Regions from separate parts of the Thalassotalea sp. LPB0316 genome, predicted to be linked through region 1. Evidence: predicted binding sites of a transcription regulator. Region 1 holds the regulator's gene; each other region holds the start of a gene.
What was found. The regulator sigma-54, encoded in region 1, starts transcription at its own class of promoters, with help from an activator protein. The targets are predictions, from matches to a motif close to GTTGGCACGNNNNTNGNNT.
Positions count from the first base shown of each region.

Region 2: a site for sigma-54 is predicted at 1,272-1,290, ahead of LP316_RS13765 (FlgO family outer membrane protein). Genes of this name have one in related genera too.
Region 3: a site for sigma-54 is predicted at 1,692-1,710, ahead of glnK (P-II family nitrogen regulator). Genes of this name have one in related genera too.
Region 4: a site for sigma-54 is predicted at 1,334-1,352, ahead of LP316_RS13400 (FimV/HubP family polar landmark protein). Genes of this name have one in related genera too.

Region 1 covers NZ_CP062946.1:1,435,592-1,438,789, reverse strand. Annotated here, with positions in the region: gene lptB (LPS export ABC transporter ATP-binding protein) at 1-517, shown strand, start outside; gene LP316_RS06280 (RNA polymerase factor sigma-54) at 579-2,081, shown strand; gene hpf (ribosome hibernation promoting factor) at 2,105-2,392, shown strand; gene ptsN (PTS IIA-like nitrogen regulatory protein PtsN) at 2,398-2,850, shown strand; gene rapZ (RNase adapter RapZ) at 2,857-3,198, shown strand, end outside.
Region 2 covers NZ_CP062946.1:3,052,412-3,055,609, reverse strand. Annotated here, with positions in the region: gene LP316_RS13770 (IS110 family transposase) at 1-1,038, opposite strand, end outside; gene LP316_RS13765 (FlgO family outer membrane protein) at 1,339-1,977, shown strand; gene LP316_RS13760 (LPP20 family lipoprotein) at 1,987-2,442, shown strand; gene LP316_RS13755 (universal stress protein) at 2,590-3,027, opposite strand.
Region 3 covers NZ_CP062946.1:1,081,932-1,085,129, forward strand. Annotated here, with positions in the region: gene LP316_RS04810 (DUF2797 domain-containing protein) at 1-569, shown strand, start outside; gene LP316_RS04815 (HDOD domain-containing protein) at 666-1,508, shown strand; gene glnK (P-II family nitrogen regulator) at 1,745-2,083, shown strand; gene LP316_RS04825 (ammonium transporter) at 2,101-3,198, shown strand, end outside.
Region 4 covers NZ_CP062946.1:2,975,579-2,978,776, reverse strand. Annotated here, with positions in the region: gene LP316_RS13410 (4-phosphoerythronate dehydrogenase) at 1-177, shown strand, start outside; gene LP316_RS13405 (aspartate-semialdehyde dehydrogenase) at 177-1,196, shown strand; gene LP316_RS13400 (FimV/HubP family polar landmark protein) at 1,428-3,198, shown strand, end outside.

The sequences.
Region 1 (3,198 bases):
ACCAATGCACGAGCGCGCCCGTAAAGGTTTAGGCTACTTGCCGCAAGAAGCCTCTATTTTTAGAAAGTTGTCCGTGCACGACAACATCATGGCTATTTTACAAACACGTAAAGACTTGTCAGAGGTCGAACGTATTGAAAAACTTGAATTATTACTTGAAGAATTCAATATAGGCCATATAAAAGATAATACAGGGATGAGTTTATCTGGTGGTGAACGTCGACGTGTCGAGATTGCTCGCGCTTTGGCTGCTGATCCTCAGTTTATTTTACTCGATGAACCCTTTGCTGGCGTTGACCCAATTTCGGTTGGCGATATTAAAAAGATCATTTTGCACTTAAAACAGCGCGGTATTGGCATCTTAATTACCGACCACAACGTTAGGGAAACCCTTGATGTCTGTGAAAAAGCTTATATTGTCAGCCATGGTGAATTAATCGCCGAAGGTGACGCGGATCAAATTCTTGCTAATCAACAAGTCAGAGATGTGTACCTAGGTGAACAATTCACGCTATAGTTAAGATAAAGAAGTGACAATCACTTCGCGTTTGTAAATAGATAGGAATAATAAAAGCTACATGCGTCCATCATTACAACTCCGTATCGGACAACAGCTAACAATGACCCCACAGTTGCAGCAAGCAATCAGGTTGCTACAACTGTCGACATTGGATTTACAACAAGAAATTCAAGAAGCACTGGAAAGCAACCCATTATTGGAAGTTGACGAAAACGCAACCCAAACCAATGAAGAAAGCCAACCAGACAAGCTTGAAGAAGCGTTTATGGGTGAAAACCAAACGGCCTCGTCAAATGAAGGCAGTGAAGATCCTCTGCCTAGTTCCGATGAAGTAAATGCCAGTGATGGGTTGGAAAAAACCGATATTCCCGAAGAGTTATCTATGGATACTACGTGGGACGATAACTATAGTGCGAGTTTATCTGGCTCTAGCGCCGGCCCGCTGTCAGAAGACTACACCTATCAAGGTGAAACGACTGAATCTATTCAAGATCACCTACGCTGGCAAATGGAGTTAACACCGTTTACCGAAACAGATAAAGCCATTGCCACCGCTATTATCGATGCTATTGACGATGCTGGCTATTTAACTGTATCTACCGAAGATATTTTAGAAAGCTTAGGCGATGACGAGGTTGAGCTCGACGAAGTTGAAGCCGTACTCAAACGCATCAATATGTTTGATCCTGTTGGCGTTGGTGCGCGCTCAATTGCCGAGTGTTTATTAATTCAACTCAATCAATTTGACAAACAAACACCTTGGCTAGCAGAAACCAAACAAATTATCTCAGACCACATTGATTTGTTAGGTAACAGAGACTATCGTCAATTAATGCGCAAAACGAAATTGAAAGAAGATCAATTACGCGAAGTGATGAGGTTAATCCAAAGTCTTGATCCGCGCCCAGGCGACAGCGTGATAAAGTCGGAAGAGCAGTACATTATTCCTGACGTATCAGTAGAGAAAAAGAACGGCCGTTGGGTCGTAGAGCTCAATCCAGACACGGCGCCAAAACTGTCGATTAACCAGCAATATGCTGCAATGTCACGGTCAATGAAGTCGTCAGAAGATAGCCAATTTATTCGCTCAAACTTGCAAGAAGCGAAATGGTTTATTAAAAGCTTGGAAAGTCGCAACGATACCTTATTAAAAGTATCGAATTGTATCGTCCAGCGCCAACAAGCGTTTTTTGAGTACGGCCCAGAGGCTATGAAACCTATGGTGCTAAACGATATTGCGGAAGCTGTTGATATGCACGAGTCAACAATATCTCGTGTGACAACACAAAAATATATGCATACACCAAGAGGTATTTTTGAGTTGAAATATTTCTTCTCAAGTCATGTAAGCACCGAAAATGGGGGCGAATGCTCATCGACCGCAATCCGAGCATTAATTAAGAAATTAGTATCTGCTGAGCTACCATCTAAGCCATTAAGCGATAGCAAAATGGCCGACTTGTTAGCTGAGCAAGGTATTAATGTTGCACGACGGACGATAGCTAAATACCGAGAGTCTTTATCTATTCCACCGTCAAATCAAAGAAAAAGTTTATTGTAAACTTAGAAAAAAGGAAAAAGCTTATGCAAATTAATCTTTCTGGTCATCATGTAGAAGTTACCGACTCAATGCGCGAATACGTCAACTCAAAGTTTGCAAAGCTAGAACGACATTTCGATCACATCAACAATGTGCACGTTGTTCTAAATGTAGAGAAATTACAGCAAATCGCGGAAGCGACGCTGCACTTAAATGGCGGTGAGATCCATGCGTCATCAGACGACAAAGATATGTATGCTGCTATCGACTCGCTCGTCGATAAGCTTGACCGTCAAGTCATTAAACACAAAGAAAAGTTGAAAAAACATTAACTAAAATGAAGTTGCAAGACATTTTAACGCTGGACTGCACAATTTGTGCAGCGCCAGCAAGCAGTAAAAAACGCCTTTTTGATACTATTTGCGATGCTGCTGCACGTAAACTCCCTGAGACAAGCCAACACGATTTACTTCAAAGTCTTACCCAGCGCGAGCAAATGGGAAGTACAGGCATTGGCAACGGTATCGCCATTCCGCACGGCCGCTTAATCAACGGCAAGCATGCGGTGGCAGTGTTAATAACCACTGAACAGCCAATCGCTTTCGATGCGATAGATAATCAACCCGTTGACATTTTTATTGCCCTTTTCGTGCCTGAAGCTAGCTGCCAAGAGCACCTTGCAACCTTACAAAACATTGCCCAACTATTTAGCGACAAGAAGGTCGTTAAAAATATTAGAAAGTGTCAAGATAACCACCAGTTATTTGAAATTATTCAAGAAGCCTCATAGGAAAATATGAAATTACTCATTGTTAGTGGCCGATCAGGGTCAGGGAAGTCGGTTGCTTTAAGAGTACTTGAAGATTTAGGTTACTATTGCGTAGACAACATTCCGCTAAACTTGTTACCCGCGTTAACCCATACCGTAATCAACGACTATGAAAATGTCGCAGTGTCACTCGATGTGAGGAACTTACCTAAAGATCCTAACGATATTATCGAGGTACTCGACTATTTGCCCAATGCTGTTGAACTCAGCGTCTTGTATTTAGATGCCGACGATTCAGACCTGATCAGACGATTTAGCGAAACCCGACGCCTTCACCCCCTAATCAAAGAAAACATGGCACTTGATCAA
Region 2 (3,198 bases), 1.6 Mb from region 1:
GTGGTGTAGCTCAGCTGGTTTTTGATATTGACTATCATGGCTTAACATCGCCCAAGCGGTTCGAACCGTTTTGTTGGCTAATGCTACCGCCGCTTTTTTAAGACTACCTTTTGCTATCAACTGTTTAATCCATATTTCTTTGTTGTTTTTAGGTTGCCGTTTATCCACGACTTTCACATAAGCCAAAGCACCTTGGATTAACGTTGAGCGTAGCCGTTTGTTACCACACTTTTTACCTATGGTACCGAGTACAATATTTCCTCCGGTACTATATTGCTTCGGTGTAAGGCCTATACAAGCCGAGGCTTCTCGCCCATTTTTAAAACTACTACCTTGATTTCCAAGGGCAATATAAAGGCCAAGCGCATTAACCGGCCCGACACCTTCTAGTGCCATTAGAGACTGGCATTGCGCTTGCTGTTTAATCAGTAAGCCTAGTTGTTTTTCAATGTGTTGCTCTTGCGCTTCGATAACTAAATACAGTTGATACATATTGCTTATTTGCTCTCGAAAAGCAAAAGGCAGCTCGTTTTCTCCATCCTCGAGTATTTCAGGAATGCGCTTTTTAAATGCCGAAATACCTTTGGGGATGGTGATGCCAAATTCAGATATTAACGCCCTAAGCATATTACTCATTGCTGTTAACTGGTCACTCAGATGTTGACGCATTCTTTCTATCGACTGTAAACCTTGTTGCTCAACGGTTTTGATGGCTACAGACTTTACTCTCGGTTGTTTTGAAGCTACGCCTATTGCCAAGGCGTCGTTCTTATCGGTTTTATGGCCCTGGCGAAAGGGGGTAACGGATTTGGTCGGGATGATTTTTGCCTTGTGACCGTGTTGCTCTGCAAATCTAGCCCAGTAATGTGAAGAGCCACAGGCTTCCATGACAACGGTCGCTGGTTTCTGCTTAATTAACCAATTAGTTAATGATGCCCTAGTAAAACTTCTATCTGTGAGCACTTTGTTTTTATCTGTTATAACACAGGCATGAAAAGAAGACTTTGCTAAATCGATGGCAATAACGTTATTATTCATTTGTATGGACTCCAAGGTAAAAGTTTAGGCACTTATTACGTTACTCCCCCAGAGGGAGGGAGTCCATACATCGAGGTGTTTTAATCGGGAATCTTTTGTTGAAGGTATAAAGGTATAAAACATTCCGACATTCCAACATTCCGACATTCCAACATTCCAACATTCCGACATTCCAACATTCCGACATTCCAGCATTCCAACATTCCAGCATTCCAACATTCCAGCATTCAAGAGTTGGCGTAAAAAATGCTTAAACTCTACTAGTAAAGACAAATAACGACCCACTAAGGGGAAATATTTATGAAGCACTGGCTTGCAATTGCTTTACCAAGTTTACTGGTAGCATGCTCATCTTCACAACAACCAACATCAGCTTATTACGCTCATGAACAGCTACCAAGCGAGCAAATTACTACGGCGAATATGCCTGTGCACGCAATCAATGATGTTGTCAAAGCTATGGCTAATAACTTAGTTAAATCAAGTGATTACGTTTCATCAAAAACGCCGCTGGCGGTTGCGTCATTTGTAAATTTAGATGATCTAGAGTCAACTCATTGGTTGGGTAATCAATTGGCTGAAAGTTTGGTCTATGAGTTACAACACTATGGCCTAACGGTGATTGATTATAAAACGACAGGTAGTATTCGGGTAACGCCCGAGGGTGATTTTGTTCAAAGTAGAGACTGGCAACAATTGCCGGCTCGCCAATTAATTGACTATGTTGTTACCGGTACTATGACCAAACAAGATGGCGGTGTGTTAGTTAATGCCAAAATTATTGGCATGCAATCTCATGTTGTTGTCGCAACCTCACAAGCGTACATTCCTGATTGGGTGATCGGTGAGCAGATATCACAGCAACAAAATGTAAAAATGCAAAATGGCAAGCTGTATCGAGATTCTCAAGCTGTTCAAAAAAGCAATGAAGCGAAATAGGAGCAAATAATGAAAAATATCTTGATAGCACTATTTCTAACGGCAATGGTTGCTGGCTGCTCTAGTGTTGATAAGCACGTGCAATATGAGCGCGTTAAACCTGAAAAATTCCCCGTGTTAACGGCAATAGGGTATGCGCCGATAAGTCTGCAAAAGTCTGATAATGAAACGCAGCGCATGTTAATGGCGATTAACGCGTCAAAAATTGCGGCATATGCCGAGCTCGCAGAGCAAGTTTATGGTCAACAAATTACCGGTAGTACGACCATGGCAGATTTAATTGTTGCGGATCAGGTGTTAACGGCAAAAATCCAAGGGGTTATCAGAGGTGCAAAGGTGATCAAAAGTTATCCCGTTGGTGATACCTACACAACTGAGCTAGCATTAGATTTTGAGGATGTTTATCACGTGTATGAAGTGATGCATGTTGAAAAACGAGTTAAAGATGTAACCTATTCTTGGTAAAGAGTACCAGCCACTAAGCTAAGAACATTATACGTACTTAGCTCAGTGGCTAATAGCTGACTAGGTAAGCTAAATTCAGAGATACATAAAGCCAAAAGTGCGACATATTGTTGTGCATTTGGCTTTCTATTTTTATTGCCGCTATCGCTAAGGAACTAAAACCACAGGGATCCCTGCTTTGTGCGCAATTTTATTAGCAACACTGCCGAGCAGAATATCGACAAACCTTGAGCGACCTCTGCGGCCCATAAATAGCATGTTGGCGCGTTCGTGTTTGGCACATTCATGCAAAACATCAACGGGATCACCCCAAAGCAGTTGATAGCTCATCTCAACACCGCTGTCTTGGTATGTATCGAGTAAAGGTTTAATGACTTTTTCTAGGGTTTCGTCTTGGACATTACCCTTATCGATAACATAAGGCTCGTTGCCTTCCATTAAAATGGGTTGGATTTTGCCAAATTCAATAACCGAAATTAGCTCGACTTGTGCATTTGTTTGTTTAGCAAGGTTGATAGCGCGCATCACCGCTCTTTCACTCCACTCGCTACCATCAACACCGACAATATATAAAGGCTTTTTCATTTTGTTTTCCTCCTTTAATTAACAATAACAATGAGATGCTGTTTCGGCAAATCGCTTTTATGCCCTAGATCAAGCTTTTGCTTAGTATTTTGTTTGGCATTTTGTTCGGTATAGTGTCGCTTTGCAAAAATCATCGCTACAGCTACTACATACAACATACTTAGTTACATA
Region 3 (3,198 bases), 350 kb from region 1:
TTGATCAGGGAACTTGTCGTGAGCCACAGTGGGGTGAGGCCAACTGCATGATAAAACATTATGTTTATTTAGCGAATACCTCAGGTTTAAAAGTTGGCATTACTCGACATACGCAAATTCCGACGCGCTGGATTGATCAGGGCGCGACTCAGGCGCTGCCGTTATTCGCGGTACATACTCGCCTGCAATCGGGATTGGTCGAAGTTGAGCTAGCCAAGCATATCGCTGACAAAACTAATTGGCGTGCTATGCTCAAAGGTGACGGTGAGGAAGTTGATTTAAAAGCCAAAGCAAAAGAGTTATTACCACTGATTAACGAGGCTATCGAAGCTTTACGCCGCAGATTTGGAGCGGATGCGATTGAATTACTCGATGAACAACCGATCAGTTTATCTTTTCCTGTCGAGCAGTATTTAAACAAAATTAACTCATTCAATTTTGATAAAACCCCAACGGTTAAAGGGATTTTGCAGGGTATTAAAGGACAATACCTGATTTTTGATACGGGCGTTATTAATATGCGGAAGTTTACTTCTTATCACGTAAGTGCAGAAGTGATTGAAGACTGATTGATAATAGCTATACTTAAAACTGTTGATTAACCAAGTTATTGATTTGGTTTCTATCTAAATGATTAAACACGTAGACTTTTAGGGGTATGTTTAATGGATGCAAAGGCATATGCGGAACAAGCAAGCGAAATCTTTGTATTGTCTGATTCCTTTATCAGAATTAAAGATCTGATAGATGATGAGTCGTCGACAATCGATGATATTGCTGATGTCATACTCCTTGACCCTGCATTATCGGCAACTGTGTTAAAGCTTGCCAACAGTTCATTTTTTAATTATCCAGGTAAAATCGATACCATATCTAAAGCTGTTTTAGTGCTAGGTATCACAGAAGTGTACAACTTAGTGATCGCTCACTTTACGGCTAAAGCGTTTGAAAAAATTGATGCAGATGCTGAATATCTGACCCAGTTTTGGGAAAAAAGTGTCGACTGCGCTTTAATCATTAAACAATTAGCATTACAGCTTAATGTTCCTCGAGGCGAGCGTTTATTCATATTGGGGTTACTACACAACTTAGGTGAGTTGGTGGTTAAGCAAATATCCCCTGAAAAGATTGTTGATATTTATGAAGATTTGCAAATATACCCTTGGCTACGAGAGCAAGAAACACTTAACTTTACGTTTGGTGAGTGCACCGCTCATCTACTACAGTGTTGGCAGTTGCCAATCAGTTTAATAGAGCCTATTAAGAAGCAAGATCAGCACAAAGACGATTACAGTATTAATGATGTTAACTTGTTGTATGTTGCTAAGCGCGTGATGGCCAAAAACACATATTTCCCCAACATGTTTTACCAAGAAGTCGTCAACGAAGAGTTATACGAAGCGATGGGGTTAGATAAATCGGCGTTTGATGAAGCGCTGAAAGTATGTGATTTGGAGCGTTTTGATGTATTAGCGATACTCAACCCGGGTGCAGCAATGATTTACTAATAAACCCCGGTTCGGGTTACCCCAATTGAAATAAATTTTTTTCTAGTTAAGGCAGCATGTAGCTGCCTTTTTTATGCCTAAAGTTTGTGCAACCAGGCTTTTTGATAGCACCAACATGGTGCGTAGTCAGTGGTTTTATATTGTTTTGTTTGTTTAACTTATTGTTTTTAAATGTTTTTAATATCTGGCACAGGGTTTGTAACAGGATATAAAAAAACACTTGTAGGGGAAATAACATGAAACTTGTCAGTGCGATCATAAAGCCATTTAAGCTTGATGATGTAAGAGAAGCCATTTCAGAGGTTGGCGTAGAAGGTTTAACGGTTAGCGAAGTTAAAGGTTTCGGACGTCAAAAAGGTCATACCGAACTATATCGTGGTGCCGAGTACCAAGTTGACTTTTTACCAAAAGTTAAACTTGAAGTAGCGGTGAATGAAGATGTGGTAGAGCGCTTAGTTGAAGCAATCAGTAAAGCTGCTTACACAGGTAAAATTGGCGATGGTAAAATTTTCGTCTACGACCTTCAACAAGCAGTACGAATTCGCACCGGCGAATTAGATACACAAGCTATATAACAATAAGGGGATTAATGATGGAAGAGTTAGCAACAGTATCAACCACGGTGACGGAGCTTCGTTTCGCCCTAGATACGTTTTACTTTTTAATTTCGGGTGCACTTGTTATGTGGATGGCAGCAGGTTTTGCCATGTTAGAAGCAGGCTTAGTGCGCTCTAAGAACACCACAGAAATATTAACTAAAAATATTTGTTTATACTCAATTGCTTGTGTCATGTTCTTACTTGTTGGTTACAACATCATGTACGTAGATAACGCAGAAGGCGGTATTATTCCTAGCCTTGGTGCGTTAATCGGCACGCAGGCAGCAGATGCAGATCACTCACTAGAATCAGATTTCTTCTTCCAAGTAGTATTCGTTGCAACTGCTATGTCAATTGTTTCTGGCGCCGTAGCTGAGCGCATGAAGTTATGGGCATTCTTAGTATTTACTGTCGTATTAACTGGTTTTATTTACCCGTTAGAAGGCTACTGGACTTGGGGTGGCGGTTTCCTTTCAGAAGCTGGTTTTAGTGACTTTGCCGGTTCTGGTATTGTGCACATGGCGGGTGCCGCTGCAGCACTAGCTGGTGTATTGCTACTAGGTGCTCGTAAAGGTAAATACGGTGCAAACGGTCAAGTGTTCCCAATTCCTGGATCAAATATGCCATTGGCAACTTTAGGTACATTCATTTTATGGATGGGTTGGTTCGGCTTTAACGGTGGCTCTCAGTTAATGGTGTCTGACGCTGAAAACGCTACTGCTGTTGGTAAAATTTTCTTAAACACAAATGCAGCGGCAGCAGCAGGTGCAGTAGCAGCATTATTACTAAACAAAGCGGTTTGGGGTAAAGCTGACTTAACCATGATCTTAAACGGTGCTTTAGCGGGCTTGGTTGCGATTACTGCAGACCCACTTTCACCATCACCATTATTTGCCTCATTAATTGGCGCATTAGCTGGTGTATTAGTTGTATTCTCTATTGTTGGCTTTGACAAAGTGAAGATTGACGATCCAGTAGGTGCTATTTCTGTTCACGGTGTTGTAGGTTTCTTCGGTGTGATGATCGTACCATTTAGCAATGCAGACGCTAGTTTTGGTAGCCAATTATACGGCGCATTAGTTATCTTCGGT
Region 4 (3,198 bases), 1.5 Mb from region 1:
CGAGACGATGCTATATTTCGTCAACAAATTCATTCGTGTGGTTTCGATAAAATACGCAAAACATACCCCGCTCGCAGGGAGTTTTCTTCATTGTCGGTAATCACACCTAGCAGTCCCAAGTCTGATTCGCTGTATCAACTTGGTTTTAGTCAATATGTGCAACAAGAGGAAGAATAATGGCACAGAAGTTCGATGTTTGCGTATTAGGCGCAACAGGCTTAGTTGGTAAAACAATAATTGAAATTTTAGCGCAAAGAGATTTTCCAATTAATAAGCTATACCCGTTAGCAAGTTCACGCTCGGCTGGTGAATTTATTGAGTTTAACGGTGAGAGCATCGAAGTGCTAGACGCCGATAACTTTGACTGGAGTCTCGCTCAAATTGGTTTCTTTTCAGCTGGCGGTGCGACTTCAAAACAATATGCACCGATGGCAGGTGAAGCTGGTTGTATCGTTATTGATAATACGTCAGAGTTTCGTTACGACCCAGATATTCCATTAGTTGTACCTGAAGTTAACCCTCAAGCACTCGCTGAATATCGCAATCGCAATATTATTGCCAATCCAAATTGTTCAACGATTCAAATGATGGTGGCCTTAAAACCAATTTACGATGCGGTAGGTATTGAGCGTGTTAATGTATCAACTTATCAATCAGTATCTGGTGCAGGTAAAGCCGCGATGGATGAATTAGCCAAACAATGCGCTGATTTACTGTCAGGCAAGCCGATTGAACCAAAAGCATTCTCTCGTCAAATCGCTTTTAACGTGATCCCACAAATCGACGTTTTCTTAGAAAATGGTTACACCAAAGAAGAAATGAAAATGGTTTGGGAAACCAAGAAGATTTTAGGCGATGAAAATGTGTTGGTTAATCCAACGGCGGTACGTGTGCCAGTATTCTTTGGTCACGGTGAAGCTATTCACCTAGAAACGAGTTCGCCAATTAGCGCTGAAGAGGTCAAAGCGCTGTTAAAACAAGCGCCAGGCTTGGTGGTTTGTGAAAATGATGAAGACTTCCCAACTCAGATAGGTGAAGCTAGCGGCAAGGATGAAACCTTTGTTGGCCGTATTCGTGAAGATATTAGTCATAATAATGGTTTAAATATGTGGATTGTTGCCGATAACGTTAGAAAGGGTGCCGCAACCAACAGTATTCAGATCGCAGAGCTACTTATTCGCGATTATCTCTCTTAGTGTATTACGCATGTTAGATGCGTTAAAAGACGATGAGAATAGACTAGAAACCTGTTAGGCTGTGCCTAATGGGTTTTTTTATGTCTGTAATTAATAAAAAGTGAGGAGCTCTTCACTATCTTAGTTATCGAGATATAATTGGAACAAAGTTTGCTAAGCTTTTAGTTAGACTAAAATTTTACTAATAAAGCCAATTATTTGGCGCATATAATAAGAGTTAGGAAAGCCTTAATGCATCGTACACTTAGTTCGCGTTTATTGCCTTTGTTACTGGGTAGCTTGTTGACCCTAGGTTCACTCTGTGTTGCTGCGCAAGAAGCCGGCGTTCAGATACGTGGTCCAAAATCATCAGATACTTCAGTGATCAAGCAATACGGTCCGATTACCAACGCTGACACCTTATGGAAAATTGCCTTAATGGTTCGCCCAGATCCGAGATTTTCTGTCTACCAAGTCATGCAGGCGCTTTACCTAAAAAACCCACAAGCTTTCAAAGAGAATAACCTTAACCACCTTGTTAATGGACAATACTTAAAAGTTCCTTCCTACGATGAAATAGCAGCAATAGATCCCGTTCAAGCCCAAGCAAAATCTGACAATGACGACAGTATTTGGGAAAAGAAAGTTAAGGCAGCGCCAAAAGTTGTCGCTAAAAAGGCGGCACCGGCAAATGTCGTGCAAAAACAAGATTTAGAGCAAGCGAAAAGCGAAATTAATCAACAGCTTGAAGATATTGGCAAAAGTCAAGTGCAACGCTTAGAAACCATTCAAAATGACGTATTAGATTCAATAGATGGTTTACAGGCTCTGTTACAGGAAGACGAAAAGCTCAAACAGCGATTATCAAATTTCGGTCAGCAGCTTGGCGAAATGCAGCAACAAGTTGCTAAAGGTGACGAAATCAAGGCTCAAATGGATAGCCAAATTAAACTTTTGCAAGAATTACTAGATAAAGCCAATGCCCGTGAGCAGGAGCTGATGCTTGAGAAGCAAAAAGCAGCACTTGAAGAGAGCAGCTTTATGTCGAGTATTTGGTTTACCATTTTAGTTGCAACTGTGCCTGCGGTATTAGTTGTGTCATTAATTGCCTTCTTTTTAATGCGCCGCAAAAATTCAGGGGAAGAATCCAAAACCGAACAAGCTGCTCCGGTAGCCGAAAAAGCAGCAGAAACACCGGCCGTCGCAGATGCTCCTGCAGATGAATTGGCACTTGACGGCGAACTATCACTTGATGACGAATTAGCGATAGATTTGGCTGAAGACGATGAGTTAAGTGACTTAGGTGAAGCAGACCTAGGTGGTGACGAATTATTCTCCGATGATCTTGATGATTTAGATGATGAACTGCTTGATGATGACGTTATTCATTTAGATGATGATCTCGACGATTTAGAAGATATTTCCCTTGATGATTTAGGTGACGATCAACCGCTTGATGACACCACTGAACTAGCCGGTGATGACATTGATGATATGTTAGACCAAACAGCTGACAGTGATGAAGGCGAAGTATTAGACGGTGGTGAGTTAGGTCAAGACATGCTTGATGACCTACTTGGTGGCTTAAGCACAGATAAAGACGAAGAAGAAACACCTGCCAATACCGAAGACGATATCGACGCTTTGCTAAGTGAAGTTAACGATGTGGTTGAAGGCAAAAAGCAACCAGAAGCAAAAGACGAACAAGCAGGTGAATCAGAAGAAGTCGCCGATCCGGACGACATTGATGCGTTATTGGACGGCGTTGCAGATGAGCAAGCTAGTGAAGAAGTCGCCGATCCAGATGACATTGATGCCTTATTAGATGGCGTAGCAGATGAACAAGCTAGCGAAGAAGTCGCCGATCCAGACGACATTGATGCCTTATTAGATGGCGTTGCAGATGAGCAAGCAAGTGAAGAAGTCGCCGATCCAGATGACATTGATGCCTTATTAGATGGCGTTGCAGATGAAGTTGCAGATGAGCAAGCTAGCGAAGAAGTCGCCGATCCAGACGACATTG